DNA from 2 places in the Veillonella sp. AF13-2 genome. Region 1 is predicted to be linked to the other one. Evidence: riboswitches for the same ligand, from Rfam matches in the RefSeq annotation. Region 1 holds a riboswitch; the other holds the start of a gene.

Region 1 (15,335 bases):
CATTAATAACTAAACAATAATGATTTTTCATTTAGTTATCATTCTCAATATCAAAATAAAGATTTTTTATAAATCCCATACTATTCAATCTTTATAAACCCACATTTTTACTACATTGATAATATTTATCATTTAGAAAATTTTCGAAATAAATTTTACAAAAAGACTTGCATTTCTCATTTAGTATGTTACAATATAGTCAACAATGATTATTCGTTAAGTGTACGGATAACACATTGTATATAAAACTGTTAAGACGGCAAGTGCCGAAACACACAAATAAGTAAGTACTATTTTAAGAGTTAAGCAAGTGTCTATTTAATCTAAGAATAAGTTTTCTTACTAAGGCGAAGTCGCCCTCGAAATTGATAGAATAAGTATTCTATTCCATTGCATTCACAACCAAGTGGTTATGAATATATACGTTAAGTAACAATTTTGAAAATTATCGTAAGTACAAAGGAGTATTAAAATGGCAGAATTAAAAGGTTCTAACACTGAAAAAAATCTTCAAGCAGCATTTGCTGGCGAATCCCAAGCATTCCAAAAATATACATTCTACGCTAGTGCAGCTCGTAAAGCTGGCATGAACGAAATCGCTGACTATTTCGAAGAAACAGCTCACAACGAATCTGCACATGCTAAATTGTGGTTCAAAGCTCTTCATGGTGGCGATATTTCCGCTGATATCGAAGCTAACCTTCGCGATGCAGCAGCTGGTGAAAACTACGAACATACTACAATGTACAAAGAATTCGCTGACGAAGCTGAAAAAGAAGGCTTTGCTAAAATCGCTTTCCAAATGCGCGAAGTTGGTAAAATCGAAGCTCGTCATGAAGCTCGTTACCTTGCATTAGCAGCTCAAGTATCCGGTAACAAAGTATTCCACAATGACGAACCAGTAGCTTGGATCTGTGCTAACTGCGGTTACGTACACGTTGGTGAAGAAGCTCCAAAAGTTTGCCCTGTATGTGCACACCCACAAGCTTTCTTCCACCGTTTCGTTGAATCCATCTAATCTATAAGTACGACACTAACTAGATTAATAACCTGTAAGTACAGATTTTAATAAAACTATACCTGTAAGTACAATCTAAACTTACAGTAAGTACTGACAACTTCCTTAACAAAAAGACGATGACATTTGTCATCGTCTTTTTTTGCATTCTTTTGCTAGATTTTTATTTTATCTACTAAATTTTTAAATTCTTCTGCTGCTTCATATGGATTATCTGCATGAGCAATAGCAGATATTACGGCTACTCCACTGGCACCAGCTTGCAAAACAGGCGTTGCGTTAGCTAACGTAATCCCACCTATACCAACACAAGGTAATGTTAAGCCTTCTGCTCGTAACTCAGTAATACAATCTGGTCCGCATGGCTCTTGTGCATCAGGTTTGCTACTTGTAGCATACATAGGACCTACACCGACACAATCTGCATACACTACATCAGTCTTATGAAGTTCCTCCACAGAATGAATGGATATACCAACAACCTTATTTCCTACAAGATTACGAACGTCTTCTAAACGCATATCCTCTTGTCCTACGTGAACACCATCAGCATTAACAGCCACTGCTAAGTCTACATCGTCATTAATAATATAAAGCACATTATACACGGCACAAATTTCTTTTAACTGCTGAGCTAATTCTAGTTTCTGTTGTCCTTCTAATGTTCCTATGCCCTTCTCTCTAAACTGAAAGCATGTAACGCCACCCCGACAAGCAGCTTCAACAGTGTCCAATAAATGTCTTTCATTAAATCCTACATCCTGTGTACCACTAATAAAATATACCTTTAATTGATCAGGTACAACTACGGGGCGTATTCGATTTTTAGATAAAAGCATCGCATCATCGAATTCATATAAGGCATCCATAAATGCCACACTAAAGATGCCAGGTTTTACACCGCTCACCTTAACCGCACTTTCACCAGCAAGTCCATAGTAAGCCAGTGCATACGCAAGAAACTCACCGATAGACAGGTTATCCATAAATGGATAATAGGAACTAAAGAATGCAGCTAAGACAGCTCCTAATAGACAGCCGGTCCCTGTTACCGCTGTCATGATTGAGTGACCATGAGGAACTGCAAATACGCGAGTTCCATCAGAAACGTAGTCCTCTTCCCCCGTTGCGACGACAGGACAGTTAATTTGGCGTGCAAGACGATACGTTATAATTGCGCTATCCTCAACTTGTTCTCCATCTACACCCTTACCCGAAAGAGAACTATCAATCTTATGATTTGTATTAAGAGCATCATAGATGGCTTTAATTTCACTTTGGTTCCCTCGTAGCAACGAAATAGCACCAGTTTTAATCAAGTCTAAAACAACAGATAATCGATAAGCCCCGGCGTGACAACCCACAGGGTCTAGTATAATGGGTACCTCATGAGCCTTCGCTAATTTAACAGCCTCTTTGTAATAAGTAACCTTATCTGGTGTAACGGTCCCAATATTGATGAGCAGTGCAGAAGCATGAACGATAAGGTCTTTTAAGTCTTCGCTACACTCACTCATCACGGGTGATGCACCGATGGCTAGCAAACCGTTAGCTGTAAAGGTCCGCACCACATCATTGGTAATACAAATAACAAGAGGATTTTTTTTGCGTAGAGACTCTAATATATTCAGTTCGGACCAATTTGAACCATTTATATTTGGATTGTTGTAGGTCATATAACTATCTCCTCTAGTCATTTTTCAAAAGTTCATCCATCGTTTGAGGGCCATTTACCAATAACCCATAAGCCATATGATTAACAGGTCCACAGCCATTTCCAAGTGCTGGATTATGCTTAATCGCAAGGGAAATATAGTTCTTTGCAATGCCAATTGCATCCATTACATCACGCCCTTTGGCGAGCTCTGCCGTAATAACCGCCGAGAAGGTGCAACCCGTACCGTGAGTATGAACAGTATCATATTTAGGACTTGTCCACGTACGCACATCTCCATCTTTGGTGAAAGCATAATCCGTAGCATCATCTCCAATATGGCCGCCTTTTATAATAACCACTCGAGGTCCTAATTCATGTAAAATACGCTTAGCTGCTGTTGTAATGTCACTTTCACAAGAGATAGACATATCCGCTAACACCTCTGCCTCGCTACGATTAGGTGTAATAACTGTAGCGACCGGAATGAGTTTAGATTTTAAGAAATCGACGGCCTCATCCGATACAAGTCGATCACCGCTGGTGGCAATCATAACTGGATCCATCACATAAGGGATGTTCTTACTCACATAAGGATAGATGAGATCCATCATCTCTGGTAAAGCAATCATACCTGTCTTAACGGCTTGAGGAAGAATATCTGAATATACATCGTGTAACTGTTTTTCTATGCTTTCTAGCGATAGGTGTTCTACGTGGTGAACCCCTGTTGTATTTTGGGCTACTACGGAGGTAACCACTGCCATACCATATACATGGCGGCTTTGGAAGGATTTTAGATCGGCCATAATGCCAGCGCCACCACTAGGGTCGGTACCGGCAATTGTTAATGCTGTATGTAGTTTCATTATGCCTCCTTATGTAACAAATTACGTCGAGATAAGATTTGTAATACCACGAAGCCAATACAAGCTCCGCTAATAGAGCTCATGGAGAAGGATGTAATCAAAGTCAACAACGCCAACGGTTTACCTAGTAAGAAGTTAGCAATTGGATAGCTAATAAGAGCCCCGAGAAGACCTGTACCTATGATTTCTCCTAAAGCCGCCGCCCATATGGCATTGTACTTCTTATATAGATACGCAGATAACCAAGCGCCAATCATACTGCCTGGAAAGGCTAAGGGAGAACCTAGCGCTAGTACATTACGTAAACAAGAGGTACTAAAGGCGGCACCTACAGAGAATCTCGTCCCTACTACAACGGCTAAAATCACATTTATCATATGTTGAAATGGAAAAATTCGAGCAGGCCCAATCGGAATCGACGTAGTCGATAAGACGACACCCAAGGCCACACATATACTAGCAATAATCAGTTTTTTCATAATACCTCCAACTAAATAAAAAATGAGACCACCTCAAATGGAATGGTCTCGTAATAGTTTGGTATTATGTTTCATTCCACTTCCCTACGCCAGTATTATCTGGATCAGGTCTAGGGTTTTGAATGATCAATCTCAGCAAAAGCACCCCTAGTGGCCATATATTTTTATACTCTAGTTATAACATCATTATACAATCTATGCAACAAAAGAATTGACGGTTCTCCCACCACCTCGTATAATGAAGCCATAACGGGGTGCTCACACGAGTGGGCTGAGAGTAAGCTAATGCTTTAACCCATAACCTGATTTGGATAATGCCAACGTAGGGAACATAGAGGATTAAAAGCCGAGTTCCCATGAGCTCGGCTTTTTCTATGACTTCCTGGCAAGGAGGACGTATGACAGATACACACATTACACAACCACAGTTCGCCATGATATGGTTTGGTGCCGCCCTATCTATAGCGGAGATTATGACCGGCACCTATCTGGCACCCTTAGGCCTCACTCAAGGACTATATGCCATCATCTTAGGCCATATCATCGGCGGTATTCTGCTCTTTGGAGCAGGACTCATCGGTGGCCGTTTGCGGCAAGGCAGTATGAACACGACAGCCTTTAGCTTTGGTCCCTTAGGGGCAAAGGGCTTTGCCTTTTTAAATATGATCCAACTAATCGGTTGGACTAGTATCATGATTTACGATGCTATGCTTGCCTTACAAGAGCTGGCGCCCCTATCTCCTATGATTTGGACTATTGCTATTGGGGCGCTCGTCATTTTATGGCTCTTCATCGGTCTCCACAATACAGGCTATATTCAAGCTATCGTATCTGTTTTATTACTAGGCCTCACACTCTACATGGGAGTTCACATGATTTCTCAATGGCCTAGTGACAGTAGCTTCATGACTAATGGCAATATGAGCTTTATAGCAGCCCTTGAGCTATCAATCGCTATACCACTGTCTTGGCTACCTCTCATCAGTGATTATACTCGTGAAAGCAAAAGCCCTTTCTCCGCATCACTAACAAGTGCTACCATCTACACGGTAACGAGTGTCGCCATGTACACCTTGGGCCTTAGCGCGGCGATCTTCGGCGGTGGGGACTCTATCATTACTATTATGATGAACGCAGGCCTTGGTCTTGCAGGACTCATCGTCATTATCTTCTCCACTGTAACTACGACCTTCATGGACGCTTACTCAGCTGGCGTATCTAGTACGACTATCTATAATGGAGCATCTAGTAAAGGCGTAGCTGTTATCGTAACCATTGTCGGCGCCATTGCAGCCATCCTATATCCGATGGACGATATTACAGAATTCCTATATCTCATCGGATCCGTCTTTGCTCCAATGATTGCCATCTTGTTGGCAGACTATTTTGTCAATCGCCAACAAGTGCAAACGCTATCGGCTTATCTAGTTCGCGGGTTGATTTGGGCTATAGCCGTAGGTTTATACCATTATATGTTGCATAGTGAAAGCTCCATAGGTGCAACACTACCAGCCTTTACAATAGCATTTATCGTAACATCCATCGTTGGATTCATAAGTAAAACTGCTAACACCTTACTATAAGCCCATCTTCACAGGTCCAGTGCCGATTTCCAACCATTTCGGCTTCGCTTTCATCATGGGTAACCCATACACATGGCACATCCCATTCGCGAATAATGGAAACAAGATCCTCTCGAACATGCTTACGTAAATTCCAGTCTAGTGCAGATAATGGTTCATCAAGAAGCAAGATGGTTGGTTTAGAGTAAAGAGCACGCCCCAATGCAACGCGTTGCTGCTCACCACCAGACAAGCTACCTGCTTTCGTTTTACGATATTTCTCAAGGCCTAAGCGTTTTAATAAGCTGTCACACATCTCTGACGTGCCTCGTTTACTATAGGTAATATTATGTTCCACCGATAAATGTGGAAATACGATATTACCTTGTGGCATATAGCCAACTTGACGTTCTTGAGCAGGTACCCAGATTTTTTTGTCGCGATCAACCCATATAGTTTCATCATATTGAATGCTACCTGTAGTCGGTTTCACAAGACCTGCAATGCACTTAATAAATGTACTTTTACCACTGCCAGATTGGCCTGTTAACACGGTAATACCAGAAGAAAATACACCATCGGCTTTCACAGTCACAGAAGGTCTAGCTACGGTAAAGGAAAATGTAATCATCGGACCTCCTAATTATTATCAATGTGCCGGAACAAGGACCCCTTTGTGATGAGGTGAATCCCGCTCAACAATGCCAATGTAAGAACACATATATATATAACTAATTCAAAGGCATCCATGTACTGCCCTGCCTCTACATAAGAGTAGATAGCAAGTGGCATGGTGCGTGTTACCCGTGGAATATTACCGGCAATCAAGATTGTAGCTCCAAATTCGCCCATAGCACGACAAAATGCTAAAATACTGCCCGTCAAAATGCCTTTCCAAGCGAGTGGTACAGAAATAGTAAAAAAGATACGTAACTCTGAAGCACCCAATGTGCGCGCTACGTCCTCCATATTATGATCGACAGATTGTAATGCAGAACGCACCGTCTGATAAAATAATGGAAACGCAATAACTGAAGATGCTACCACCGCCCCAGATGCGGCAAACACAACGCTCATCCCATGCGCCTCAAGCCATGCGCCAAAGGCATAGCCTGGCGTAAACACCATGAGAAGAGCAAAGCCAACAACAACTGGTGGCAATACAAGCGGCAAGGTAATAAGTGCATCAATAATAGCCATGCCACTCCATTTACAGCGATTCATCCAATAACATGCGGCTAAACCACTTACAATCACTATGATAAGAGCTATACTTGCTACCCATAGTGATAGCCATAATGGACTCATGTCACGCCCCCTTTCTATACACAACAACTCTACAATATGTGCTATATCCATTAGTCCCAAAATATTTTTAAGCAAATTATATGCCTAAAATCATATCATATACTAGATTATTTAACAGTCATCACTACAAATGAGCTAGAAATTACATACAGTTAAAAATAGCATACCCTTAGAAATAATGTTATTAGTAATACCAATAATGTCTCTATTGTATCATAAGAAAACGCTAGCCCTGAAAGCTAGCGTTTTACTCTTATTTAGAAGTAGAGAAACCGTATTTTTCTAATACTTTTTGGCCTTCTGGGCTCATTACGTATTGGTAGAAGTCTTTTGCCAATGCGTTGTCATATTTTTTGATAATACCGATTGGATAGATAACTGGATCATGAGAGTCAGCAGGTGTTACAGCAGAGATTTCAACGGCATCACCCGCTGCAATAGCATCAGTTTTGTAGATGAAACCAACATCACCAGCACCTTGGCTAATGGAAGCGGTTACAGCTTTAACGTCTTTCGCATACACTACATTAGGTTCTACTTGTTCCCAAACGCCTAGTTTTGTTAATACCTGTTTACCATAGTTACCAGCTGGTACTGTTTCAGGGTTACCTAACACGATACGTTTTACGGAAGCGATTTGATTTAATTCAACTTTAGGTTGGCCTTTTGGAACTACAAGAACGAGTTCGTTAGTTACAAATGGTTTTACGTCAGTTACTAAGTCTTTCTCTTGTAACATTTTCATGTTTTTTTCGTCAGCAGAAATGAACAGACTAGCTGGCGCACCTTGTTCGATTTGTTGACGTAATGTACCAGAGCCAGCAAAATTAATAGCAATTTGATCATCTGCTAAGTTATGGCTTTTTTTGTATGCATCTGCCAATTCGGTAAGAGCACCTTTAAGACTCGCTGCAGCTTGTACAGTAATCTTTTCCGATGTACTTGGTTTAGCCGACTCAGCTTGTTTACTTGCATCATTACCACAACCAACTAAAAAGGCAAGCATGAAAACGCTCATTAACACTAATAAAATTCGTTTCATAATTCCTCCTGTGTATCCCTTATGACCCATGCTATAAAGCTATGCTTACTCACCCTAGAGATACATAATCTAACACTAAACTAAAATATACAATATATTCATATTATACTATAAATCGATAGCTAAAGTCGTATATCCAAAAACACATATTGCATAGATATTTCTGATGATTATGATAAGTAATCATAATCAATAATTTTTTAAATCCCAAAAAATACATACTATGGTATGATAATATTATAAAGAATAAGCACATTCTATAATGCTTATTCACTTTTAACTTATATAAGATAACTGTATATTTGCTTTATATTTATATGATACATTAAAACTATGCCTTTATATTAATGAGAAACTCTAGGTGAGATGATGAATCTATTCGAATTAGTAGGCCATATCTTTATAAACTCTATGGTACCTATCCTAGTACTTATAGGGGTAGGATTTGTATTAGATAGAAAATTTAAACTCGATCTATATACACTGAGTAAACTAAACTTTTATATACTGCTGCCCACCTTTATATTTCGAGCGATGTACGAAGCCAAACTTAACTCAGGTACCTTGGAAATTGTATTCTGTGCGCTTTGTGTACTCATACTAAACTCCATTCTTTCAGATGTAGTAGGAAAGATGCAAGGTTATGATGTGGCTAAGATTGCAACTCTGAAAAACTGCGTCATGTTCAATAATGTTGGGAACATGGGTGTCGCTCTTGCCATCTTTGTATTTACTAACATTCCCTACGTCATCGATGGTGCTACACCCTATGCTAATCTAGGTTTAGTGAGTGTTGTATCTATCATGATTATCCAAACTATTAGCAGTAATACCTACGGTTTCTACCAAGCGGGAGCAGGACGATTAACCCCTCAGGATGCACTAAAAGTCGTATTTCACATGCCCATGATATATGCCATTCCACTGGCACTACTTTGCCACCTACTCCCTTTTGATTTGCACGGCCTCTTCTTCTTTGCACCGCTCAATATATTTGCCAATGCCTTCGTTGGCGTCGCTATGATTGCCTTAGGTGTGCAAATTAACAGAACACCACTAAACTTCTTTAAGATAGATGTCATGCTTGCTACCACATTACGACTCATTGTGAGCCCACTCATAGCAGCTGGTATTACCATACTATTCATTATGTTCTACGGCCCTATGCATCCAATAGCGGCACAAACCATCATTATAACCTATAGCGTACCAACGGCTATTAATATGTCACTCATCGCTATTGAAATGAAAAACAACCCAGAATACGCTACCCAAATCGTTATGGGCACAACTATTCTATCAGCTATAACAATGCCATTATTTGTAACAATTGCTTACTATCTTTTCCCATTATATTAAATATAAAAACACATTCCCTCCTAAATAGGACGAAATGTGTTCATGATACCAAAATGTAATTATTGATGAGCTACGTGTTCCATCCCCATGCGAACTAAACATTCAACATGATCATCGTTTAGAGAATAGTATGCTGTTTTCCCATCTTTACGATATGTAACAAGGCGTGCTTGACGCAATACACGCAATTGATGAGAAATAGCAGATTGTCCCATCTCCATGGTTTCTGCAATGTGATTAACACACATTTCATTTTCTAGTAATAGCTCTACTATTTTAAGGCGTGTAGGATCACCCAAGATTTTAAACAGTTCTGCTAGCTTCAGCAATGATTCTTGTTTGTCGGTCATATAATCCCCCTTTTTCAATCCTATCCATTCTTTTTTGTAGCTCTTCTGTGTCACTAATCGATACGTCTTAACGTATAACGCCAATATGTATGGCATACATATAAACATTATATCATTTTTAACATAAAAAAGAGACTTTGAGAAACCAAAGTCTCTTTTTTTATCATATCTATATAAGATATAAATTATTTAATGATTAATACAGGGCAAGTGGAGTGGCTAGTTACATAGCTACTTACGCTACCCATGAATAAGCCTTTCAAAGGGCCAAGACCACGGCTACCCATTACGATGAGATCAGCATTGTATTTTTTTGCCACTGCAAGTAGTGCAGGACCAGGGGAGCCAACTTCGAAAACACTTTTAACTTTTACGCCTGCAGGAATTTCTTTCACTACATCATTAAGAATTTCCTTACCAGTTTCTTCCATATCCTCAGCAATTTGCTCAGATACGTATCCACCAGAAATTGGTGTTTGATCAAAATTGGAAATAGCAGACACAATATTTGCAACGTGAACAACAATCAATTCAGCTTGGTTGCGATCCGCTACAGCGAGAGCATGTTCCAACGCACGTTTAGCATTTTCAGAACCATCAGTAGGTACGACAATAGTTTTGTAGGTAACCATAATAACCCCTCCTATTCCTAATCCCTCAAAGGGGATATGATCAAATATCGTTTAGCCTATACTAATATATTCTAGACCATCAAGGAAAACTCCTCTTTTTTCTGAGGATTTATTACATTATAGCACAAATCGTACAGAATTATACAAATAAAAGAATATTATGCGTATATTAAAGAACTTGAGACGATTGGTTTGTATTGAGTGTAGTCGTCAATTTAAAGCCATCTAATATATCTATAAGTTCCTGAGTAGCAAGATTACTACCGGATGGACCAATCATTCGAGCTACTGCCACATTACCTTCATTGCCAAGAATAATCGTTGCGCCAAAGGATACTGGTTCCGCTACAGATGTATCAGACGTATTTGGATTTTTCATATGGCCCGCCAAATAGAACATCACATTACCGTCAATGATATGCGTTTCATAACGAGTAATCGTGGCCTTGTTCACATCAACCAATTGTTTAAGATAATAATCACCAAGCATCTGCTTAGCCATCATAGTTGGCATGCCGGAGCTAACAGCTTGTACTGGAATTGTAAAGGACTCAATGTCGAGGCGTACATTATGTTTAGTGAAAGCAATCTTCCCCTTTTCATTAAGACGGGTAAAGCCTTTCGGATAGGTAAATTTGATGCCTTCTGCAACACTGATATCGCTTGTGCCGGTTAATATTTTTTTTACCCCTTTAATAGCATTAGAACCGCGCTTATTGATCAATTCAAAGGATGGGATTGTATGCTCCATCAAACCTAGCTCCATAAACTCTGCACGAACAGGAGCATAGGTGCTAGACAAATTGTACCGATGAGTTGGATCTTTTTCCATGATAAATTCTGCTTCAAATACAGACTGAACCGGCTCTGTAGATGTCATGTCCGCATAAGATTTTGGTGTACTCTTATCCCAGCGTGCGGAAACTGCACCTTTCTTAGTAAAGAACCCACCAACAATATCGTTATGCTCAAAGTTATTGCTATGTTGGCGCCAAATATTCAAATACTCCTCATTAGACATGCCCTTAATAGGTACACCATACCAAGTTGTATTCCATTCTTTTTGAGATACTCCTTCTTGCGGTGTATTATTGCGCTTAGTAAAAGATACTGTATAGGAATCCTCTTGCGTAGGGCCCGCTAAATTAAAGGAATACCCTTGAATATGTTCGCTTTCACTACGCACATCCATATCTAGCATAACACCATCAGCTACACGCCAAGGAATCGAGAACATATAACCATTTTTGTAATCCTTCACCACCGTGTTCATCTTAGTAGCATAGGATTTGTATTGTTCTGGCAAAATAGATGCGGAATCCTTCTGAGATTCCACAATAGATAAAGGTGTATCAGGTGTCTTCTGTAAACCTTCCGCCATAATAGAAGTCGTTCCCAAAGCCATGACAGCTAAGGTTGCCGCAAATAAACGTAACTTCATAGAACCTCCTATAACATATTATCCAAGAACGCTTTCGTTCTTTCGTTCTGCGGATGATTAAAAATTTGTTCTGGTGTTCCTTCTTCTTGGATAACACCATCAGCCATAAAGATAACACGATCCGATACTTCTCGAGCAAAGTTCATTTCATGAGTTACGATAATCATCGTCATGTGATCGTCCGCCAATTGTTTAATCGTCTTAAGAACCTCACCAGTAAGCTCTGGATCGAGAGCAGATGTAGGTTCATCAAAGAGCATAATTTCAGGATTCATCGCTAGCGCACGAGCAATAGCTACACGCTGTTGCTGACCACCAGACAAGCGAGATGGATACATATTACGTTTTTCCCATAACCCTACTTTATTGAGTAGTTGCTCCGCAATCGGTGAGATTTCATCATCTTTCATACCTTTTACCATACGTGGAGCAATCATAATATTATCTAATACCGTCATATGCGGGAACAAGTTGAAAGATTGAAATACCATCCCCATACGAAGCAATAATTCATGCTGAGTTTGAGGAGAAGCATATTTTACAACCCCATTTTCAGTACTAGCAAGAACCGTACCATCAACGGTAATAGAGCCTCCATCAATCGTTTCTAACTGGCCCAAGCAGCGTAAAAATGTGGATTTACCTGAACCAGAAGGTCCAATAATAGAAACGATTTCTCCTCTATTCATTTTAAGCGACACATCGCGCAATACTGATTGATTATTAAAGCGTTTTTCAATACGCTCCATATTTACAAATGTCATAAGTACCTCTTACGTCGTCATATTAAGTATATAACCAGCACCTCAAGTAAAGATATCTCATCTACAAAATCGCATCTATAGCATCAAATAAAAGTATCTCACCTATAAAACTAGCTACATCATTACATACGACAAACTATCATAGAATTAGATTAATCTTCGTATACAGCAAATCTTCGTTCTAAGTAGTTGAAGATATTCGTTAAAATAAAGGTAAAGATCAAGTAGAATAATGCTGCCACGAGGAATGCAGAAATATCAAAGTCACGTTGTACGATAGATTTTGTAATACGCAAGATATCATTCATCGCTAATACATATACAAGAGATGTATCTTTCAATAAGTTAATCGTCTCATTCGCAAGAGGAGGCAATACACGTTTAAACATTTGTGGCAAAATGATCTTACGCATAGTTTGTGCATAGGTAAAACCAAGCACCTTCGCCCCTTCGTACTGACCTCGAGAGATAGATTGAATGCCCCCACGGAAAATCTCACATAAATAAGCTGCGTAGTTTAATACGAAGGTAAGAACTGCTGCCGTCGCATCATCCATTTGAATGGCACCGTCTGTGATGATTGGTAATGCATAATAGACGAATAAAATTTGTAGCATCAACGGTGTGCCCCGCATTAAATATACGAAAGCATCGACAAGCTTATCTACTAAAGGCAATTTAGATAGGCGTAACATAGCCATTAAAATGCCGCCAGGAATAGATAAAATCCATACAATACAGAATAGCGATACGGTTACCTTTAAACCATCAGCGATGGTTGGGATAATCTGCAATAAATAATCTAACATGAAAGACTCCTTCAAAACACGACTAGAGAAGGGCCATCTGGCCGCTTCTCTAGTGTACATTTCGTTCTTTAATTATCAGTTGTACCTACTGACCATAGTACTATTAGTATATCACGAATTGTACTATTTAGCATCGCTCTTATCTAAGTCTGCGCCTGAGCCTAACCATTTTTCAGCAATTTTATCAGCAGTACCGTCTTTTTTCATTTCAGCTAAGATACCATTAATTTTGTCACGCAAAGCAGTATCATCTTTGCGGAAACCAACAGCGAAATTATCAACGCCGTAGTCAGTACCTTCTACGATTTTGTATTTACCAGGTTCTTTTGTCATAAGATAACGAGCGATTACACCGTCAGCAATAACCGCATCAACACGACCAATACCAAGATCCATAAATGCACTTACAAAATCCGCATAGGATTTTGTTTCTTTAACCGTCTTACCGCTTGGGTCGTTTTGCAATGCTGCTTCACCAGTACTAGCTTGTTGCACGCCTACTACCTTACCAGCTAAATCGGCTTTACCTTTAATGGAATCATCGTCATTACGAACAATGACATATTGTTTATCCTTCATATATGTATTGGAGAACAAAATATTTTTCTCCCGCTCAGGAGAAACTGTTAAGCCATTCCACAACGCATCAATTTTTTTTGATTTTAGTTCCGCTTCTTTACTAGACCAGTCGATAGCTTTGAACTCTACATCCATGCCAGCACGTTTAGCTGCTTCTTTAGCCATGTCGATATCAAAGCCAACGATTTCACCTTTTTCATCTTTAAAGCCCATTGGAGGGAAACTATCATCTAAACCGATAACAACTTTCTTAGGCAATTCTGTATTAGCTTTTTTAGCGTCACCACCACAACCTGTTACAAATGCCATCATAGACACGGCTGCAAGGCCAACGGCCATCATCTTTTTCCAATTCATAACTATCCTCCACGGCGATTATCGCCCATTTACTACTTAATAATATGTTCAATACAGATTTAGATTCCGTACTTAATGATTGTATTATACTTTAGTTTGTTAAAGTTGTAAATAGTTAATTCGATGAATTTTGCATTTTTTATTTTACAGACTCTCCACATATATAGTTTATGATTCTAGATTCATTTGCTTTATGTTTCTGTAGTCCTATATTTATATTTATGTATGCCTATATTATATGACGCTTCGTACTTACACTTTATGACTGCGTATGTTTATGGATAGCCTCAATCATCGCCATTTTATCCTTATACGCCACCTGATGCAGATCAAGTGGTATCACATAGATCCCACCATGACCATTCATTGCTTGCAACTCACGCCATTCCTCAGTGAATCCAATAATATGCTCATAATCAACAAAGACGAAATATTCATCCCCATAGAATAAACTGTGAAAGTATTCTTTCACAGAAAAAGGCCTACGTTTTAACACGAGGCCCTTTTCACAGATAAAAGCTTGACTTTCACCTAATCTATGAAGGGTCCATAATATCACGAGCAACAACAGATAATACCATACACGTTCCGCCCAGTCTGAGGGCATATATTTTACAATCAACGCACACGCAACTAGACCGATGATGCGACCGGTCCATTGTATACCACGATGTATTTCTAAGCTCTGTTGTACGGCACCTGATAAAAAGCGTTCCATCGCCTCTTGTTTCGTCATGGTTTACCTCACAAATTGAAAGTCTACTATATGATTTTATTTACGGCACAAGCCCATAGCTTGCTCTACTTTACGATACATTTGACTCGCTTTAGCATGAGCCTTAGCAGCCCCTTCATCGAGAATTACATCCAACTCAGGACTTGTAATCAATTCATTGTAACGTTGTTGAATTGGCTCAAGGGTTGCTACTAATAGATCGGCAATATCGGATTTAAATACACCGTAACCCTTACCAGCATACATTTCTTCGATAGATTCGTAGCTGTCTTTTGTAATAGCACAGTAAATCCCCATCAAGTTAGAGATGCCAGGTTTATTTTCTTTATCATAGCGAACCGCATTATCAGAATCAGTTTGAGCTCGTTTCAACTTT
Region 2 (15,335 bases), 130 kb from region 1:
TGGTGAAGTCTTTACCATTTTGAGTGATGGAAATGTTATCGCCATCGATGAACTTAACGGTGTTGCCACCATCAACTTTTTCAGCCGTTTCATTATTAGCGACTACATTCCAAGCTGCTAAATCCTTAACTTGTTGCTTACCATCAGGAGTCAAATTGCTCAAATCTCGATCAGCTGCATTGTCAACTTTACCTTTAGTTGCATCATCGAGTTTAACAGTCACATCGTCACCATTGGCAACCGTAGTAAGGCCATTTTCCCCCTTCACATTGAACTTCACATCACCTGTGCTCAAGGATTTTTCATCGGTAGAACCAGAGTTACCACCTAAAGAAATCTTACGGGCAATAGCTGTCATGTTTTTGTCGATGTTAGCTTTATTGGTTGCGATGTTATCCTTATTAGTTGCAATATCACTAGTATTTTTAGTGATGGCCGCTTTGTTATCAGCAATATTTTGTCTATTGGTAGCAATTTCACCAGTATTTTTATCTATTGCAGTTTTATTGTCAGCAATTTTTTGCGTATTCGCAGCAATACTGTTCTTATTGGTGGCAATATCTGTTTTGTTTGTTGTAATGTCACCTACATTTTTAGCAATTGCGGTTTTATTTGTATCAATAGCAGTTTTGTTAGCTTCAGCTTTATCGTCAACTTTTTTCAATTGAGATACATTGACAGCATCTTTATCAGCAACACCATCTGCTACATTGGCAACTTTCAAATTTCCAGCATTGATACCTTTATCACCATCAATTTTTACAGTTTCATTACCGCTAGCATTATTGAAAGAAGCACTGTTTAATTTAGAAAGATCTTTTTTCAAAGCTACAGAGATTTTCTTATCATTTCTAGCAACCGCAACATTATCGTCACCAGAAAAATCTACTGTATTACCTTTTTCAACTGCTACTGGTGTAGCTTCACCATTAGCAGAAAGATTCCAACCATATTTATTTTGATCAATTGCTTGATTAATCGCATTAGCTACGTTAGCAGAATCCGCCATACCAGCCGAGGCTGTAGCGCTACCATTTGCTACAGTAATGTCTTGCTTTTTACCAGAAACTGTAATTTTCTTGCCATTAGCTGTAGTGCTAATGTATGTATTATCACCATTTACAGCCAATTTACTATTAGCAAGGTTCACATCGCCTGTACCAGTATCACCTGTAAAAGCTAGATTAACACTCTTTAATTGCGCCACGTTTACTGCGTCTGTATCAGCAGTACCTGCAGCAACATAGTTAATTTGACGTGTTTGGTTTATCGTACCAACAGCAACACCACCTAATTTAGACGTTAGGGCGGCACCACTTAAACCAGCATATATATCTGTACGACTAGCATTAACATTATATCCCGCTACGCCTGAAGCAATATCAGCTATAGATTTTGAGCCAACAGCTACACCATCTACTACTTTACCTCTGGCGCCATCACCAACAGCCACAGAACGACTTGCAGATGTGTCTGTTGCGGCATTTGGGCCAATAGCAATAGAATTATCGGCCGTAGCACCAGTATTATCTTTATTAGCAACATCAGAAGATTTTATAGATATATATTTATAAGCGATTTGGTCTACAATAGCGCTAAGTTGAGAGCCATTAATTGCATCTGTGGAAGTAGCACTTACTTCGCCAGGAGCCACATGTTTCAACTGACGTTCATACCCTTTAGAACCAAAAGATACAACGTCACCTGGCAATGTTTTATCACCACCAGCCCAGGAAGCAACAACGTTATTTGGCAAAGTATAGCTAGATTGTTTTGTACCGCCTACATCAGTGTTAGAACCACCACCGATGGCAATAGCATTATCACGATTGCCCTAGCCCCTGTGCCAATAGCAATAGCATTTGTTACATCATTATTGGCTTGACCAGAAGGTCCTGATAAACGGTCCTTCGCATTTGCACCTGTACCAATGGCAATGCCCACATTGCCTGACTGACCTTTCATGCCTAATGTGATACCAGATTCACCAGCTGTTGCCGTTGTATATAGTGGATTTCTCATATCAAAGCCTGTTAAGCTTTGAACCGCACTACGCAAATCCCCAGTTTGAATCTCACCATTATTCGTAGTGTAAATAACTTTTACACCATCGGCTTTAACTACATCATCGCCACCAATAACAATAGAAGAGTTACCTTGAGCTATTGTATTTCCCCCAATGGCAATTGCTTGCTCCCCAATTACTCTTGCACCTTCATTAGCAGTATTACCACCACCAATAGCGATTCCTTGTGGACTGTTAACACTAGTACTAGAATTAGAACCTATTGCAATAGAATATCCACCAGCTGCTGCTGCATTTTGACCGAAACCTACAGCTTTATCACCAGTAACAGAAGCACCATCCCCCAAGCCTACTGCTGTTGCATGCAGTTTTGTAGGCAAAGTATTTGCCGCCATGGAGATGCTAGCATTAGTCATTGCTAATGCAGCCAAGATTGCTGCTACAACAATTTTCTTCTTGCCACTATTATTCTTAGCGAACTCAGATACTACTACGTAGCAGTTTTTTGATTTGCTCCAAACCACTTTAAAAATCTTATTCATACTTTCTCCTATAAACTATAGTAATAGTAATGCTCCCTCGATGTTTTATCATATGGTAAGTCATACGAGAATTCCAAAATTTTCAATATTATAAGTATATCAAAACCTTTAATACACTATCAAGCTTTTTCATTTTTTATTCATAATTCTACACGGCGCACAAATGCAGCATTAATGCTTTTTATAGTGATTCATATCACAAATTTATATAAAATACGGGCTTATTTTATACCATAACGAAGAGATAAAATGAATATAAATTCATAATCATTATTTTAAACTTGTTTTATAAGATTATATTTTCCCACCACCTCATCAATTCATCTTACATTACATAACAAAAAGCTATCTCATAGAAATAACAATCTACAAGATAGCTTTATTGCTAGTTTATATAATTAAATAGGGAAAACCAATTAAGTTACATTAAAGGCATATACACTTTGTTCGTGTGCTAATTGTATGCGCTTATGTAAGCGTTTCATATATGTACGATATATCGCTTGTGCTTCTTCGACAGATATGATATCAAAATGAATTCCATCCCCTACTGGTAATTGGCTTAACCTAGGTAAATCTGCCGTAATCACAGTACCAATCTTTGTATAGCCACCTGTTGTTTGCCGATCTGCCATGAGCACTATAGGGTTTCCATCAGAAGGAACTTGGATAGAACCAAATACAGCGCCATCGGAGATAATATCTGCACCATCTATATGCTCTATAACAGGGCCATCCAAGCGAAAGCCCATGCGATCACATTGTACAGTCAATGTATATATTTTACTACCAAAGGTCTTGATTCCTTTCTCTGTAAAATACTTTGCTTGATTTCCGAGAACAACACGCAAAGGTTCGTGACACTCACGGCCGCCGCGGTTATATAAGGCGATATTGAATAAGTTATGACCATCATAGAAGTCGCACACATTCACTTCGTCTCTAGTAAATGCTTTAATGCCAAACTGATCACCTGCTTGTAACGGTCTCCCCTCAAGACCACCTATCTTAGCCTTTGTATGAGTCGATACGCTACCATTAATAGTAGGAACATCAATACCGCCGGAGAAAGCAATATACATACGCACGCCACATTGGCTAAAGCTACCAGAAATAATATCTCCTTCATGACATATAAAAGGTATGTATCGAGGCACGACTATATTATTAATAGTGGGGTGCATATCAGCCCCTGTAAAAGCAACAATACATGTACCTTGAACCATTAGTGTAGGCGGTAATACGGTGCATTCTAAAGCACCTAAAGGCTCCTTGTTTCCTACTAAAGCCTGCCCCAATAGATAGCTTTCACTATCCATAGGCCCCGCTACAGGCATACCATATTGTTGATAGCCGACTCGTCCTGCATCTTGAATCGTTGTATACATCCCTGGTCCATCTACGTGGATTGAAGCTTTCTTAAAACTATTTAAAGCCACGCAAATCACCTACCTCTACTTCATGTACAACAGGAATATAAGCTGAACCTAAGGATTTGATGCGATAAAATTCAGTATCATCGATGGGCACATAACGAACGTAGTCCCCTGCTCTTAATAATGCAGCTTGTTTTTTAGACATATCATACATAGTCACAGGTGTGCGCCCAATGATCTGCCATCCCCCTGGAGAATCTGATGGATATGTGCCAGTCTGTTCTCCTGCAATACCTACAGACCCGGCAGGAATCAAAGTTCTTGGCGAAGACAACCGCGGCGTTGCAATGCGAGGATCCATTCCACCTAAGTAAGTAAAACCAGGAATAAAACCTAACATATAAACCAAATAATCAGTACCACTATGAATGGATACAACCTCAGCTTCACTTATATGATTATGAGAGGCTACAAAGCCTAGATCTGGACCATACTCGCCACCGTATATGGTCGGGATTTCAACAATCGTAACACGTTCATTTGCGCTGTCTGTTACAGATTCTTGTAATATAGGATTGATAGTTCTACAAATGTCGGAATACGTATATACCATTGCATCATATTGAACAAGCAATGCACAGTATGTAGGAACTAGTTCAATAATTCCATCTAGCTGTAAGAGTTTAATCTGCTCTATAACTTGTCGGATTTGTCGATTAATCTTTGGATCGATTGCTTGACCAAAATCAATAGAGATAGCGCAATCCCCTACAGGTGAAATTGTAGGTTTCATATGTACCTCCTGCTATAACTAGAAAGGACCATCACATTCAAGACGAACGTAATGGTGCTTTCACAGATAATTAATTAACCTAGTAACTTAGCAATACCTTTTAAAGATGTAACACCAATGTAAGATGTTACGAGCACTACAATCCACCCTGTATAATATAAAAGTTTATTGTGTTTATATGTTCCTACGATTTCAGATTTATGAGTTGCGACAAGCATAACTGCCAATGTAACAGGTAATATTAACCCATTTACAGAACCAGCTAAAATCAATAGAGATGCTGGTTTACCAATAAAAATCAGGATACATGTGGAAATAAAGATAAATGCCATAATAGTCAATTTTTCATTTCGTTCTACCACTTTAAACAATGTTTTTAAGAAGGATACTGATGTGTAGGCAGCCCCTACTACAGAGGTCAATGCGGCACAGAAGAACACTATACCGAATAATTTATGCCCGATTTCACCAGCTCCTAAAAGAAAAGCAGAACCAGCTGGATCCTTAGCATCTAGTACAAATCCCATAGATACCACACCAAGAACAGCTAAGAATAATAATATACGAACTAGCGCATCAACAGACATGCCCATAATCGCTGCACGACGTACATCCTTTAAATGTTCTTGACCTGTAATACCAGCATCAATAAGGCGGTGACCGCCAGAGAATGTTATATAACCACCTACGGTTCCTCCAATAAGAGTTATCGTAGCAAGCCACGGATAATTCGTAGGTACTATCGCATGAGTTACTGCTGTACCTACTGGAGGATTTGTTGAAAAGGCTACATAAGCAATAAGGACAAGCATAACCGTACCGAGTACTTTAGCCGTATTATCTAGAACACCACCCATCTTCTTGGATGTAAATAATAAGATGCCCAAGATACCGCTAATAGCGGCCGCTGTTGTTGTGTCAATTCCAAATATAATATTGAGGCCCATAGAGGCACCACCAATATTACCGATATTAAAAGCCAATCCGCCAAGAGAAATTAAAAATGCCACTATATAACCAAGGCCTGGTAATACCTTATTCGCAATATCTTGACCACGCATTTGGGATACACCAATAATCGTCCACACATTAAGCTGTGCAATAATAGAAAAAATAACGGATACGACGATAGCAAATGCAAAGTCTGCTTTCAACTCATTTGTAAATGCTGCCGTTTGTAACATAAATCCAGGTCCAATGGAAGACGTGGCCATTAAGAAAGCTGCCCCTAGTAGGACAGAGAAACTCGCTTTACCTGTAATTGGTTTCATAGGAACCTCCACATATAATAATTAATTGATGCCATACTTATTGCTTAAAGCTCATACTTACATGTAATACTTACTTTTAATACTTATATTTGCATTTTTGTTGGTATTAATTAAGCATTTATTTTAATGTATTTAATAGCGTTATCGGTGTTGAAAATTCGCCACCGTTACACCAGCTTTTGTAAGCCCCTCCCGAATATATCTTGTGAAAGCTATCGCTTCAGGATTATCTCCATGAACACATATGGAGTCAGCCACAATATCAATGATCTTCCCCGTATTAGTAACAACCTTACCCTTTGTAACCATCATAAGAACTCGGTCTAAAGCCTCTTGCGGGTCTTTAATGAAAGCACCTACTTCTGTACGAGGGACCAATGTTCCCTCCTCTGTATAGCCACGATCGGCAAACACTTCCTGTATAACAGGAATACCTCGTCGCTGTGCCTCTTGAGCAATATAGCTACCACTCAATACCATGATCGCGATATTAGGATTTACCGCTTGTAAACCATCTAAAATTGCATCGGCTAGTACAGGCGTAACACAGGCTGTATTGTAAAAAGCACCATGTAGTTTCATATGCTGTAAAGTAATGTCATAACTATCACAAAAAGCTTGAAGTGCACCTAGTTGGTACATCATATAGGCTTTTGCCTCAGCAGGACTTACTGCCATCGCACGACGACCAAATCCCATCAAATCTGGATAACCAGGATGCGCCCCTACGGCAACTCCTTTTTCTTTACATATACAAACAGTCGCATCCATAATAAGAGGATCTCCAGCGTGCCAACCACAAGCAATATTAGCACTTGTTACGTGATTTAATACTTCACTATCCATGCCTAATGTATAGTTACCAAAACTTTCGCCTAAATCACTATTTAAATCTACATAATGAGACATATACTATTACCTCTCCATCTTCATTTATTTTATAAATTCTATAGAATATCGAATTTAATGATACGATTATACTAAATAAACCTATATCTTAGCAAGGATATTTATCAAATCTACAAAATTATTTTATAAATACAAAAACCACAAGATTAAAATCTTGTGGTTTGTATGTATACTCTTTTTTATCTGACCCTACTATATCCCATCATGAGCTCATAAATAGTATTTTGTATATTATCCGATTCTGTTATTTCAGAAACGGCACAAATAAAATCGGGATGCGCTTGCCAAACGGTATCAGCATTTGTGGTTTTAATGCCCCCAACAGCAACAATGGGAGCCTTACTAAACTGCTTTGCCCAATATATATAAGAAATTCCTACAGGATTAGCATTGGGTTTTGTTTGTGTAGAAAAAATAGGCCCTACCCCAATATTACCTATAGTAAATGTATCCAATATATCAATTACCTCCTACAAAGCTAACGATTTCTAATCTGTCAGCAGCCGTTAATTTAGTGGTTGTATATGCTTCCTTACTAAGAATCTCTCCATTAAGCTCAACTACAAAGTGTTTACCAGAATAGCCTAATTCATCAAGAATCAAATGAAGTTGCTCACCTACAACATACTTTGGCTCTCCATTAACAATCAAATCCATAATGACCTCCCATATGAAAAAGCTTATAAAATATCAATATATTCTTCTTGTAAAGCTTTATTCATACTGCGTACAGCACAGAATTTGCCACACATAGAACAGGTTTCACTATGGTCTTCCTCCGGTGCTCTACTTTCACGAATAGAACGAGCCCGTTCCGGATCAATGGCACAAGCATATTGTGCTTCCCAGTCGAGAACTTGACGCGCCTTAGCCATAATGTCGTCTATATCTCTTGCATTAGTAATACCACGAGCAATATCTGCAGCATGCGCCGCTATTTTGAAAGCCATAATTCCATCTTTTACATCATCTGCATTTGGTAAGGCTAAATGTTCCGCTGGTGTAACGTAGCACAAGAATGACGCCCCATGCATACCTGCTACAGCACCACCAATGGCAGCTGTAATATGGTCGTAACCAGGAGCAATATCTGTTACGAGCGGTCCCAACACATAGAAGGGCGCTCCATCACACAAGGACTCTTGTATTTCCATATTCATTTGTATTTGATGTAAAGGTACATGCCCAGGTCCTTCAATCATAGCTTGTACACCATATTGTTTCGCTCGTTTTGCCAATTCACCAAGCCTTACAAGCTCTTCAATTTGGCACACATCAGTTGCATCCGCCAAGCAACCTGGACGACAAGCATCACCTAAAGACAAAGTAACATCATATTCTTTGCAAATCTTTAAGATTTCATCAAAGTATTCATAGAATGGATTTTCATGGCCTGTCATGCTCATCCATGCAAATACCAAACTGCCTCCGCGGCTAACAATATTAAGCAACCGTTTATGATTCTTGATTTGATCTATTGTTTTTCTCATAATACCACTGTGGATAGTAATAAAATCTACACCATCTTGAGCGTGTAATCGGATAGTGTCCAAGAAATCTTGAGCTGTTAATTCACCTAAATCTTTTTGATGATGAATGACACTATCATAAATAGGCACCGTACCAATCATTACTGGCGATGTCTCAATTAATTTACGTCTAAAAATACGAGTGTCACCATGAGTGGAAAGATCCATGATCGACTCTGCGCCAAGTCTAATAGCTCGATTAACCTTTTCAATTTCACTATCATAATCAGTAACGTCTTTCGATGTACCTAAATTAACATTGACTTTCGTTCTAAGGCGTTTGCCAATCCCCTCAGGCGAAATACTAGTATGTTGCTTGTTACAAGGAATAACAACCTTTCCTGCTGCCACTAGTGAACGTAATACCTCTTCATCCATACGTTCTTTTTCCGCAACTACTTTCATTTCCTTCGTAACTACACCAGCCACAGCAGATTCCAATTGAGTCATAAACATTTTACATCCTCCTATATAAAAGACATATATAGTTAGGTATGCAAAAATGGGTATCGAACAAAATGATCGATACCCATATTAAGTATTAGCGTGCTTCCTACGCGGGCATGATCCCGATCAGGTATAAAGGTCAGGTGCTCGCAGCCCTTTCTCAGCCTATATAATAGGCTCCCTTGCATACTCACTATATAATTATGCTATTAATATTACTACTTTATTCAGATTTGTCAAATGATTATTCTGACACTTTTACGTCTATTCTTTATTTCTCAGCCTTATCTTGGTCTTTGCTATCATCGGAATCTGCTTTTTCAGAGATTACAATATGACCATCCTTAACATCGGCAAGCAAGTGTTTAGCATCGATGTGATCCAAGTAGAAATCAGTTACATTATCGCGGATTTCAGATTCGATAACACGACGTAATGGACGAGCGCCCATAGTTTTGTCATACCCTTGTTCCATCAACAATTCTTTAGCTTCATCTGATACATCAAGAGTGATATCTTTTTTGGCTAAAGTTTTATTCACTTGATCAAGCATCAAATCTACAATTTTTTTCAAATCTTCTTTGCTCAATTGATTGAACTCGATAACTGCGTTGAAACGGTTCAAGAACTCTGGACGGAAGAATGGAGCAATGCGTTCCATTACATCTACTTTATTTTCATCATCATTGTCATTACCATAACCGAAACCTGCATTGGATGTAGCAATGATAACAGTATTTTTAAAGTTTACTGTGTTACCTTGACCATCTGTTAAGCGACCATCGTCCAATACTTGTAAAAGTAATGTAATAACTTGAGGGTCTGCTTTTTCGATTTCATCGAATAATACGATGGAATAAGGATTACGACGTACGCGTTCAGTTAATGTGTTAGAGTTATCTTCATAACCAACATACCCAGCTGTAGCGCCGATTAATTTAGATACGGCTGTGCGATCACTATATTCGGACATATCCAAGCGAATGATTGCATCTTTGTTACCAAACATATCTAGAGCTAATTGTTTAGCTAATTCTGTTTTACCAACGCCAGTAGGACCTACGAATAAGAAGCTACCAATTGGACGGTTGCCTTCGTCAAAGCCTGCACGGTTACGACGAATTGCTTTAGATACGGCTTCTACTGCTTTATCCTGACCAATTACATGAGCTTCTAAACGAGATTTCATGTCTTTCAAGCGTTCGATATCGGATGCCCCCATTTGAGATACAGGGATACCTGTCATTCTTTCAACGGCTTCTGCTACATCGTTGACCTTAGCCACTACCTTTTGATTTTCTGTATGGTTATCAAGCTCTGCTTGTAACTTTTGAATACGCATTTTTTCATTGATTGCAGATTCATAGTCTTCTTTTTGAGCATATTCCTCTTGTTTTGCTTTAGCATCAGCAATATCTGCTTCCAATGTTTTAATATCTGTTACAGGATGTTGAGATGCCAAGTGAGCTGCTGTTACATCGATTAAATCAATAGCTTTATCAGGCAAGCTACGTTGTGGAATATACTGTACGGAATAATCTACAGCTGCTTTCAACACCGCATCTGGCAATTCAATATTATGATGCGCTTCGTATAATGGACGAATGCCTTGTAAGATTTTGAAAGTATCCTCTGCAGATGGCGCGTTTACCTTTACCTCATTAAAACGACGAGCGAGAGCCGCGTTTTTCATGATTGTATTACGGTATTCATCTTGTGTTGTAGCACCAATTACAGTCATTTCACCACGAGACAAGGCAGGTTTTAAGATATCTGCCAAGCCTTTGGAGCCTTGACCATCACCGGTAGAACCAGCACCCAAAATTTGGTGGATTTCGTCGAAGAACAAGATAATATTGCCAGCGGCTTTTACCTCTTTAATAAGATTTTGAATGTTTTCTTCAAAGGAACCACGGTATTGAGTACCAGCTTCCAATCCGGAAATATCGATAGAAATGATTTCTTTATTTTTAATAGCTGCTGGAACATCACCATTTACAATAGCTTGTGCCAAGCCTTCTACTACTGCAGTTTTACCAACACCAGCATCACCTACAAGTACAGGATTATTTTTAGTACGACGTGCTAAGATTTCTGCTGTTTCTTGGATTTCTTTATTACGTCCAATTACAGGATCAAGTTTACCATCACGAGCTTGTTGAGTTAAGTTTGTCCCCAAACGAGCAAGGATGCCATCTTGTTTAATTTTACCTTGTTGCGCAGCTTGAGCAGCTTGCATTTCTTCATTAGATGGTAAGCGACCAGTTTGACGATAAAACGCAAATTCTTCTGGAGTTACTTCGCGACCATTAATCTTATAACTACGTCGTTCTGTGGAATAACCACCCATATTACCCATCAATTGATTAAACAAATCATTCATGCTAGAAAATTCATTACCAAAGTTGTTAAAGTTGTTGTTCATATATTTTACCCCCTCATACATCATAGAGTTTAACTATTTGACTAATACTATTTTTACTGGGTTTATTTACCCTACGACATTATAATAACCTTTAAAAGTCAAAAAGTCAATATATCAAAACGTAATTTTTTGACTTTTATTTTGACTAATTCGAATTATGAGGAAAGAATGTAGATAAATACTGAATTTATAGGATGCGATTAAAGCTGAACTTTTGAGTGATTTATTATAAATGCAAAAAGACCATTCGATGAATGGTCTTTTTTTCAGAAGCTCAATATAAAAATATTGTTAATATATGAATCTATATCTAATTTAAAATAGCTAATAGGTTACTATAATCTTCCCAAAAAATATTCTCTGTAATTAAATCCCTTACTTGCCAACGTCTTTTCTTTAAATCAAAATTTAATATAAGGTAAACAACAGACTGTTCTTTATAAGTTTCATATATTAGAGGAGAAAGATATATTCTATTTTTTATAATCTCTTGAAGCTTTTTTAGTTTTTTTACTATTTTATTGTAATATTGTATATCAACAATTGGATCCCCAATAGTAGAATAACCTAACCCATTCATTGAGACAAAAATTTTCTCTCCATTTTTAGAGTCTTTAATATCTATTATAGCTGAATTTATACCTGCTTTTCTAAGCAGCTGCCGATCATCATCTGAAATCTCAGTTGGCAAACCAATAATATCATCAAATTTATGAAGAAGCTCCGGCCAATTATCATATACTTTTTGTACTAATATTTTTTTAGACCAAACATTATCACGATGATTAAATACAGAGAGAAGATATACTTTATCAAAATATGGAATTATAAATAAAAGAGGACCAGTTCTCTTTATAAATTTAGGATTTTTAGCTTCAAACTCCTTACCCAAATGTAAATGTAATATCCCCCAATCATTAAATAAATAATCAAATTTCTCATCATTATTTAAGATAATACTATTCTTACTTAAATATGGCGTCAAATCGACTCCATTTTCAATTTTATTAATTAATGAATGAACATTATCAGCCAATTCTACAGGAATAGATTTATCAAAATCTTTTGACTTTATTATCTTTTTAGGTAAACTATTTCCTGTTTTTCTTAAATAGGTTAAAACTCGAATAGACGCTAATGATGGATCAAGATTTTGTAGTTCAAGACCTATTGAACGCCCCTTATTCACGAGCTTATCCTCAAAATCACCAATTAAATTTATACGTACATATGCCAAATTACCACCATCCTTACACAGGCTATTATAAATTCAAATAAACAACGGATAGCTCATTACGAACTATCCGCTTATTTCTTTGGTGATCCAGGAGGGATTCGAACCCCCGACCCACGGCTTAGAAGGCCGTTGCTCTATCCAACTGAGCTACTGAACCATGTGGATTACCTATATATGGAATTATCTATTATAGTATAAATTATGTACTATGTATCGTCAACTACACCCTATCTTAGTATACCCTAAAAAAGGCAAAAAAAAATGGAGCGGGTGAAGGGAATCGAACCCTCGCGACCAGCTTGGAAGGCTGGGGCTCTACCATTGAGCTACACCCGCAAATAAAAAATGGTCGGAGCAGCAGGATTCGAACCTGCGACCCCCTGGTCCCAAGCCAGGTGCGCTACCAAACTGCGCTATGCCCCGTCATTAATTACTTTGCTATTATAGCAAACCCGGTAGTTGATGTCAACCACTACTCTTGCTGAGTTCTTACTCTTTCAAGTATCGCTCTGCAACGAAAATTATTATATCATTGATAGAAACTAGTGACAAGTACTTTTTTACAACTTCATTAATTTTTTTACTGATACATTAATACATTCTTTAATATATATCTATCCTTACTTCTATTATCCTATACGCCTACGCCTCTATATCATTTTAATCTATAGATTATTCGCCCTAATAGTATAAAGCCAATCATATACTTAATCGATCATATAAAAACATGCACCCCTTTCGAGGTGCATGTTGTATTGTTCTATGGTTATATAAGATTATAAAATGCTAGTAAAGCAAATAAATTAACCTTCGTAGCTACCATCTTCTATTGCTTGAGGATTTTTAGCAATACCTTGTTTTACAGCAACTTCAGCAACTGCTTTAGCAACAGCTGGAGCTACGCGAGGATCGAATACGGATGGCATTACGTTTTCTTCGTTCAATTCACTATCAGGAATCAAGTGAGCCAAAGCGTCAGCAGCAGCTAATTTCATTTCGTCAGTGATTTGAGACGCACGAACGTCGATAGCACCGCGGAATACACCTGGGAATACTGCTACGTTGTTGATTTGGTTAGGAGCATCGGAACGACCTGTACCAGCAACACGGATACCAGCAGCTTTCATATCAGCATATGTTGCTTCTGGATTAGGGTTAGCCATTGCAAATACAATTGCATCGTCAGCTAAGCTTTCCAAAATTTCTTTTGTAAAAGCACCTGCTGCAGATACACCAAGAAGAATATCAGCACCTTTAGCATTTTCAGCCAAATCGCCATGTTTTTCTTCAAGTTTAAGTAAATCGATTAATTCAGCTTGTAAAGAGTCAAGACGTTTGTAGTCTTTATGCAATACGCCAGAGGATACCAATAATGTAATATCACGAGCACCTGCAAGGTATAATAAGCGAGCAATATTAGCACCTGCCGCACCAGCACCGTTTACAACGATTTTAGCAGTAGCTAAATCCTTTTTAACCAAACGAAGAGCGCCTTTTACACCTGCTAAGCATGCGATAGCAGTACCGTGTTGGTCATCGTGGAATACAGGGATTTCTAACTCTGCTTTCAAACGATTTTCAACTTCATAGCATTTAGGAGAGGAAATATCTTCCAAATTTATACCAGCAAAGTTTTTTTGCAACAATTTTACTGTATTGATCAATGTATCAGCATCTTTTGTATCTACAACCAATGGAATGCAGTCTACATCACCGAATTTTTTGAACAATAAGGATTTACCTTCCATTACTGGCAGTGCTGCTGCAGCGCCAATATCACCAAGACCAAGTACACGAGTACCGTCAGATACAACGGCAACCATGTTGGAACGGCAAGTTAATTCGAAGGATTCTGCTTCATTATCTTTAATACGCAAACATGGTTCTGCTACACCTGGTGTGTAAGCTACAGATAAATCATGAGCGTCTTTTAATTCATATTTAGTTCCTACAGTAAGGAAACCTTTTAATTCACGTTTTTTTTGTACAGCTAATTCACGTACGTCCATAACAATTCTCCTTTGTGGATACACTCGGACTCTTTAGAGTCGGTAATTTATACCTTTAACTAATTGTATTATACAAAATGCTAAATCATAATTCAAGTTTTTTCGATATAGTTTCTCGAAAATTTTAAAAACAACTATCATTAAGCTCCAGTATTAATAAAGTAAATTATAAAAAAGTAGATAAACCATATAAGGCTTATCTACTTCAAGTCTATCTTCGTATTATACGATAAAAGCTGTCACAACAATGTTATAAAAGCTGTCTTTAAGCTTTTACAGATGGCAAATTGCGTCCATAGAAGATTTCCATCATTTCTTGTTTTAATTGATGTTTAATTTGCTTGATTTCACGATCGCTCAACTCTGACTCAGTGATGCCAAAGAGATAATTATCTAAATCAAATTCTTTTAACATCATCTTTGTATGGAAAATATTTTCTTGATATACATTTACATCAATCATATTGTACATGTTGCGAGTTTTTGCACTGATGTAATTTTGAATAGAATTGATACGATGATCAATATAAATTTTCTTACCAGACACGTCCCGAGTAAAGCCACGTACATGATAATCCAAGGTAAGAATATCAGAGTCAAAACTTTGAATTAAGTAATTCAGTGCATTTAGCGGAGAGATTTGTCCACATGTAGACACTTCAATGTCGGCACGGAATGTACTAATCCCTTTGTGCGGATGGCTTTCAGGATACGTATGTACAGTAAGATGCGATTTATCTAGATGCATAACTACATCTTCTTTTTCAATTT

What was found. Region 1 has a riboswitch for thiamine pyrophosphate ahead of thiW (energy coupling factor transporter S component ThiW). Riboswitches for the same ligand answer to the same signal wherever they lie in the genome.
Region 2: it holds a riboswitch for thiamine pyrophosphate, as region 1 does, so the genes downstream of both, thiC (phosphomethylpyrimidine synthase ThiC) here and thiW (energy coupling factor transporter S component ThiW) in region 1, are expected to answer to the same signal.

Annotation. Positions count from the first base shown of each region.
Region 1 is NZ_QTMT01000003.1:285,605-300,939, reverse strand. Features, by position in the region: gene rbr (rubrerythrin) at 473-1,018, shown strand; gene thiM (hydroxyethylthiazole kinase) at 1,174-2,694, opposite strand; gene thiD (bifunctional hydroxymethylpyrimidine kinase/phosphomethylpyrimidine kinase) at 2,708-3,541, opposite strand; gene thiW (energy coupling factor transporter S component ThiW) at 3,541-4,020, opposite strand; TPP riboswitch at 4,085-4,179, opposite strand; TPP riboswitch at 4,261-4,366, shown strand; gene cytX (putative hydroxymethylpyrimidine transporter CytX) at 4,419-5,603, shown strand; gene DWV85_RS07200 (ATP-binding cassette domain-containing protein) at 5,587-6,213, opposite strand; gene modB (molybdate ABC transporter permease subunit) at 6,222-6,890, opposite strand; gene modA (molybdate ABC transporter substrate-binding protein) at 7,144-7,932, opposite strand; gene DWV85_RS07185 (AEC family transporter) at 8,302-9,291, shown strand; gene DWV85_RS07180 (metalloregulator ArsR/SmtB family transcription factor) at 9,351-9,641, opposite strand; gene DWV85_RS07175 (universal stress protein) at 9,827-10,273, opposite strand; gene DWV85_RS07170 (hypothetical protein) at 10,443-11,714, opposite strand; gene DWV85_RS07165 (amino acid ABC transporter ATP-binding protein) at 11,723-12,478, opposite strand; gene DWV85_RS07160 (amino acid ABC transporter permease) at 12,631-13,287, opposite strand; gene DWV85_RS07155 (amino acid ABC transporter substrate-binding protein) at 13,411-14,223, opposite strand; gene DWV85_RS07150 (hypothetical protein) at 14,483-14,959, opposite strand; gene trpS (tryptophan--tRNA ligase) at 14,996-15,335, opposite strand, start outside.
Region 2 is NZ_QTMT01000003.1:413,819-429,153, reverse strand. Features, by position in the region: gene DWV85_RS07880 (YadA-like family protein) at 1-1,756, opposite strand, end outside; gene DWV85_RS09420 (ESPR-type extended signal peptide-containing protein) at 1,783-2,568, opposite strand; gene DWV85_RS07875 (biotin-dependent carboxyltransferase family protein) at 2,985-4,007, opposite strand; gene pxpB (5-oxoprolinase subunit PxpB) at 3,994-4,737, opposite strand; gene DWV85_RS07865 (NRAMP family divalent metal transporter) at 4,812-6,008, opposite strand; gene DWV85_RS07860 (5-oxoprolinase subunit PxpA) at 6,150-6,917, opposite strand; gene DWV85_RS07855 (thiamine phosphate synthase) at 7,097-7,372, opposite strand; gene thiS (sulfur carrier protein ThiS) at 7,377-7,574, opposite strand; gene thiC (phosphomethylpyrimidine synthase ThiC) at 7,598-8,902, opposite strand; TPP riboswitch at 8,980-9,087, opposite strand; gene DWV85_RS07840 (ATP-dependent Clp protease ATP-binding subunit) at 9,165-11,318, opposite strand; gene DWV85_RS07835 (hypothetical protein) at 11,629-12,555, opposite strand; tRNA gene DWV85_RS07830 (tRNA-Arg) at 12,636-12,712, opposite strand; tRNA gene DWV85_RS07825 (tRNA-Gly) at 12,818-12,891, opposite strand; tRNA gene DWV85_RS07820 (tRNA-Pro) at 12,902-12,978, opposite strand; gene DWV85_RS07815 (NADP-dependent malic enzyme) at 13,359-14,564, opposite strand; gene speD (adenosylmethionine decarboxylase) at 14,830-15,335, opposite strand, start outside.